One region of the Paenibacillus sp. 1182 genome, then DNA from elsewhere that is predicted to be linked to it. Evidence: riboswitches for the same ligand, from Rfam matches in the RefSeq annotation. Region 1 holds a riboswitch; the other holds the start of a gene.
What was found. A riboswitch is a leader RNA that binds a small molecule or an ion and turns the genes downstream of it on or off. The one in region 1 is predicted to bind FMN.

Region 2: linked by a shared signal. The riboswitch ahead of ribE (riboflavin synthase) and the one ahead of JOD82_RS15745 (DMT family transporter) in region 1 are both predicted to bind FMN.

Annotation. Positions count from the first base shown of each region.
Region 1 is NZ_JAFICR010000007.1:140,541-143,733, forward strand. It holds gene JOD82_RS15735 (ABC transporter ATP-binding protein) at 1-99, shown strand, start outside; gene JOD82_RS15740 (hypothetical protein) at 92-787, shown strand; FMN riboswitch at 909-1,053, shown strand; gene JOD82_RS15745 (DMT family transporter) at 1,226-2,173, shown strand; gene JOD82_RS15750 (methyl-accepting chemotaxis protein) at 2,415-3,193, shown strand, end outside.
Region 2 is NZ_JAFICR010000001.1:130,271-133,463, forward strand. It holds gene JOD82_RS00645 (thiamine pyrophosphate-dependent enzyme) at 1-444, shown strand, start outside; gene JOD82_RS00650 (IDEAL domain-containing protein) at 664-1,128, shown strand; FMN riboswitch at 1,200-1,373, shown strand; gene ribE (riboflavin synthase) at 1,694-2,359, shown strand; gene ribB (3,4-dihydroxy-2-butanone-4-phosphate synthase) at 2,419-3,102, shown strand; gene ribH (6,7-dimethyl-8-ribityllumazine synthase) at 3,132-3,193, shown strand, end outside.

The DNA.
Region 1 (3,193 bases):
ATTTTAAATGATATAGAAGTGGATTCCATTCATCAGAAAAGCAGCACACTGGAAGACTACTTTTTGCGCCTGTTAAACGGAGGTGATCTCCATGCTTAAATTGATGCAGTTGGAGCTGAAAAAATTTCATCTGGCGGGTTATATCCGTTCAGCACTGATCGCCAATGCATGCATTCTTGGGCTGCTCTGTATTATCGCGCTGGACAGTCAAAGTGAAGGAATACCCGAATTCACACAGTACACTCAACTCCTGGATCTAATAGACAATTTTGTGAGAGCAACATTTATTGTATTTTCCTCCGTTTTGCTATGCCGCTTTATCGTCGGAGAATTTAAATCCAAATCGATTACGATCTTGTTTATGTATCCGATTCACCGTCAAAAGCTGATGATCGCCAAGCTCTTGGTTGTGCTGCTGTTTACGTTCTTGTCTATTATTATTTCGGAAATAATCATTACGGCTGCTATTCATCTACTCAACCAGTTTGTCTTGATTGTACCGGATAACCTTACTCTATCCATACTGGGCCAACAATCAGCACGGACGCTGATCAATGCCGTTGCTGCCAGCTTTATGGGATTGGTTCCGCTGTATATGGGGATGCGAAGATACTCTGTACCCACCACCATTGTGACCTCAATCCTGATTGTAGCATTGCTTTTCTCCAATAATAACGGCGCTACACTTAGCTCCATAGCCCCCGTGCAAATTGGCTTCTCTCTACTAGGAATGCTTGTGGCTTATGCGGCGATTCGACGTATTGAGTATAAGGATATTACCTCGTAATATGTAATTTCGTAGAGCGCTTTCAAAAAACAGATGAAAATCATTGTTAGATATACACACATTTTTCACTGGACTTCATTCTAAAACAGGTATATCCTATAGGAGAAATTAAAAACGGAATAAGGATCTTCGGGGTAGGGTGAGATTCCCAACCGGCGGTATGGCTCATGGAGCTAAGCCCGCGACTCTGTATCTGGCAACAGGATACGGACTGATTTGGTGAGATGCCAAAGCCGACGGTAAAGTCCGGATGGAAGAAGATCGAAATATCAACATGCCGCGAAGTGGATGAATACTGCGTTATTAGTTTTGCAGCAACTTCATTTAACTTGCATAAAGCGGCAAGTTTATTTGATCAACCCCCGTCTTGCATGGCCTTTCGCCATGGACGGGGGTTTTTGTGCCACCGGTCCTGTATTCGCAAGGAGCTAATTGAGTATGAGTCAATCTTCTACTGTACTAACATCCAAAGGTTTTGATCGTAGCTCCCACATGAAAAGCGGTTTTTGGCTGGTCGCAATTGGAGCAGCCTTGTGGGGCGCAGACCCGCTTTTTCGTATTATTTTGCTAAAGTCATTTACTTCAACACAAATTGTACTTATGGAGCATGTGCTGCTCTTCCTCGCTCTGACACCGATGCTATGGAAGCATCGTGAGGAACTCAAAGCGGTACGGCTTCGTCAAGTTTTCGCTATTTTATTCGTCTCGTGGGGCGGCTCGGCTCTGGCCAGCGTGATTTTCACTATGGCACTCAGCAATGGTGATTTGAATGCTGTACTCTTACTCCAGAAGCTTCAACCCTTGGTCGCTATTGTTCTAGCCCGTATTATTTTGAAGGAAATGTTGCCGCGTCATTTTGGATTATTAATTGTCGTCGCTCTGTTCGGGACGTATCTTCTGACCTTCGGTTGGTCGCTCCCCTTCGGACATGTTCGTGATTTTGTTCAGGTTGGTAGTCTGCTTGCACTCGGTGCAGCAGTTCTGTGGGGCGGTTCGACAGTCATGGGAAGTTACTTGCTTCGTTCAATGAAATATGAAACAGTAACCTCCCTCCGCTTCATGGTGGCGCTCCCTCTGCTGATTGTCCTCACCTCTGTAGAGCATGCGCCATGGAATATGCCTGCCGGTACATGGGCGGGCGCAGCTGTGATTATCAATCTGCTATTGCAGGCATTGCTTCCGGGTCTTCTCAGCTTGCTGCTGTATTACAAAGGCTTAAGTACGACCAAAGCGTCTTATGCTACGATGGCAGAACTGAGCTTTCCCATGGTTGGTGTCGTGATTAACTGGATCGCCTTTCAGCAAATTGTCACTGTAGCGCAATTGACTGGTTTTATGCTCATCTGGATTACGCTCTTTATGATTTCACGTCAGCAAAAAAATTAACAGTTCAACGTCCCTTTCATGACTCACCCAAGCCAAATCGTGAAGATGCTTTTGCATCTCCGATTTGGCTTTTTTATGTATTCGTATTCATATAAAATATAGCACTTTAGACCTATCTTTCAGAAAAAGTGTCTAAAACATGTAATTATTCTTCGTTTCTCAAAGATTACATCTATAAAATTAGTCGGTTTCTGTCGAATAAAAGAATGTAGTGATCATCAGACACAGAGGAGCAAGAGCTATGACTAAAACAAAACAAACAGTTCCGTGGTGGAACAGGTTTCTCAAGCAGTTTTATTTAATGAGGACAAGATTAATAATATCTTTTTTAGCTGTGTTATTGATTCCGAGCGTACTTATCGGGTACTTTTCCTATCAGGGGGCTACAACACAACTCAGTCAGCAAATGGGCGGTTCCGTATACACGAATCTGTATTTGATCCGGAGCAATGTCAATCAGTATGTAGCGCCTATTATGAAAGACCTGGACGTGCTTACCACTGAAATCAATTCTGATTCCATTGGTACCAACCAAGAGGCCCTTCAGAAAAAGTTGGATGTCATCGTCAAGGCTCATCCCGAGCTAGATGCCGCGCTTCTCGGTAATGCGAAAGGGCAATACATACGTTCACCGAAAAAACAGGAGGCCGATTATGACCCCCGAGAGAGAAAATGGTACAAAAATGCGATGCTGGAAAAGGGCAAAGTATTCGTCGGTGTTCCAGTTGCCAGCGTCACGACAGGGAATTTAGTCGTTAATATATCGGGAACGCTGGAGGACGGTGAAGGAGCTGTTGCATTGGCTTTGAATCTGGACAAGATGGGTGAAAGTCTGCAGTCTGTTAAGATTGGTGAACGCGGAGGACTCATTATTGTTGATTCTGAACATAAAGTTGTATCTGGGACTGGAACAGCCTTTAACAAGACAGGCAAAAAACCGGCTGACGCCATAGAGGGACTTCCCGAAGTGGCGACAACCGTCGAAAATGATACTCCTTCCATGTCGCAAATTCAATTTAT
Region 2 (3,193 bases), on a different contig from region 1:
CAAGGGCATCACAAGGATACCGTGCAAATCATGGCTGCTTGTAACATTCCGTATGCTTTTACCGCTGCTGAAAGTCATCCGCAGGATATGCTGCGTAAAGCAGCCAAGGCTCAATGGTATGCAAACAACGTGGGTACGGCCTATGGTAAAATCCTGTGCGCCTGTCCGCTGAATTGGAAATCCGAAGACAGACTGGGTACCAGCATTGTGGGCGCCGCAGTCGAGTCCTGTTTCTTTCCTTTGTACGAAATAGAGCAAGGCAGTACGACGATTACGTACAATCCGGAGGACAAAGGAAAACGAATTCCAGCTGCTGAATGGCTGAAATTAATGGGTAAAACGAAGCATCTTATTAAGGAGGAGGCTACGCTGGCGACCTTTGAACAGGAGATTGAGCGTCGCTGGACTATCCTGAAAAAGAAACATGAAATTTCAGAGCTATAATCCTGTTTTTTGCATAATCATCGATTAACATTGTTAGCCGCTGTTACTGTAGTGGCTCGATCAAGATTCTTTGCGCTTATTGCGCAAAGAATCTTTTTTGTCGTTTATGGGTTGAAGCATAAAAAAACAGGTAATGATTTCCGATATAGGAGTGGAGGCCTATAAGAGGCACGTTAAAAAGTTTTCTTCTGAATTTTAAGATGCAATGAGGTGCAGGTAATGATTAAGCTGAATACAGTTGAAATAATCGAAATTATAAAGAAGCAAATCCCTAAGGTTATGAACATCAAGCCAGTGGAACTCAAGTTTACGGATGATTTTGGACGGACCTCGCTGGCAGCGACAGAACACAAATTTACGCTGACGAACCAGCATTATTCTGCCAAGGTGATGGATTGCGTGTTAGAAACACAAGTACGCCCCATTTTAATGTGCGAAATTATTTATTTTCTAAAATGCGAGTTTATTGACGGACATGTTGATGTACGACTGGATTATGAAGCATGTTCTGAGGAAGGGCGAGGACCGGTTGCTTCAGCCGTAATTACCTTTGATCATGCAACAGAGCTGGGAGTCGAGGAACTGGCCGATCTGATTGACTTGGCGCTTCATATGAACGATAAAACCTGGTTTGAAGAACTCTCCAGCCAATATGTCAAAACCAAAGCAGGAGCTTCTATTTGATAACTTGCTTTTTTTAGAAGTCGGTGCTAATATACGTAACAAGTTTAATGTTAATTCAACTGAATAAGAGCAAGATCCTTCGGGGCGGGGCGAAATTCCCCACCGGCGGTGATGACATGTTTGTGGATCGTTTTTGTGAGAAACAGCATGGCTTAGTCCGTGACCCGGATGCTGAATGATCAGCAGAAGGTGGACCTGGTGCAAATCCGGGACCGACAGTATAGTCTGGATGGGAGAAGGATACGAAGCGCATGCACATGACGTGACATGTGCCGATTTTTAGCATACCCAATTGTGCGTACGGCTTATTTCGTTGTAGGATGGCATCGGGCGATAGCTTTCTTTTGATGGGTGTTCTGAGCGTATTTGGCTGTATCCTCAGTCATGCTTTCTATTGGCAAACCTATGATTTCATGTCGTCTTAAGATGCATATGAACTGCGCTTGTATACTACAAATGTGACTCTCATCACCCCCATGACGGATTGAATCCGAACTGGGGGTTTTTTGCGCTTATAGCTGATGAATTAGGGATAAACTGAGATGTAGTGGAAAGGAGTGAAGGCATGTTTACCGGATTGGTCGAGGAAGTGGGTCGTATTCAAACCATTTCCAAAAGCGGTGAAGCGATGGTGCTGGGGATTTCGGGTTCCGTGGTGTTGGGCGATTTAAAAATAGGAGACAGTGTCTCAGTGAATGGCGTTTGCCTGACGGCGATACAGATCGGTACGAAAGACTTTAAGGTTGATGTGATGCCGGAAACCTTTCGTAGCACTAATCTGAAAGAGTTGAGATCCGGCAGCCGAGTCAATCTGGAGCGAGCGATGGTGGCGAGTGGAAGGTTCGGAGGACATATCGTGCAAGGACATGTGGACGGGACGGGAACGATTCGCGGGGTGACATCAGACCAGAATGCAGTGGTGTACGAAATTGAGCCTAAAAATCAAACATTATTTAAATATATTCTTCTCAAAGGGTCAATCACAATTGATGGTATAAGCCTCACAGTCGCACAGCGTACGGGAGAGACCTTTGCCGTATCCATTATTCCCCACACCTTATCCGAAACGGCCTTACAAGGCAAACGTGAGGGGGATACCGTCAATATCGAATGCGATATTTTGGGCAAATATGTAGAACAGCTTTTAAGTTACAGAGGTGCAGCGGAGGCGGAGAGAGTAGAAGAAGCTCCTCTCAGTTTGGACTATTTGGCGAAACACGGTTTTGCCTGATATTGAATGGTAAGCCTGTTTAGGAGCATTCGTGGCTAAGACATGAGGAGGAAAGTGTTATGGATAGAGGTAGCCAAACAAGTGCAATGGCAAACGTCATAGAGCATGGCGAGTTGGAACATGACGAAGAGATTCGTTTGGATTCCATCGAAGAAGCGTTGGAGGACTTGAAAAACGGTAAAGTCGTTATTGTAGTGGATGATGAACAGCGCGAAAATGAAGGCGATTTTATCGCTTTGGCTGAAAAAGCGTCGCCTGAGGTCATTAATTTCATGATTACAGAAGGTCGCGGGTTGGTCTGTGTGCCGATCACACGACAAAGAGCCGAGGCCTTGGAATTGCATCCTATGGTAGAGCAAAATACAGATTTCCACGGTACTGCCTTTACGGTATCGGTAGATCATATGGAGACAACAACGGGGATTTCAGCGGCCGAGCGCTCCTTGACTGTACGCGCCTTGGCAGACGAAGCAGTCACAGGAAGTGATTTCCGCAAGCCTGGTCACATGTTCCCGCTGATTGCTCGCGATGGGGGTGTCTTGCAGCGTGCTGGTCACACGGAGGCGGCTGTTGATCTGGCTCGACTCAGTGGCTTCAAGCCTGCTGGAGTCATTTGTGAAATTATAAAGGAAGATGGCTCAATGGCCCGCCTGCCTGATCTGGCAGTGGTCGCCAAGCGACATCAATTGAAACTGATCAGTATTCAGCATTTGGTGGACTACCGCCGCCGTTTGTCATTGTAAATAATTTAAATTAAGAGAGGTTGATTAATATGGCACGTTTTCTAGAAGGTAATCTTGTATCGAACGGTTTAAAATATGGTATTGTGGTGGG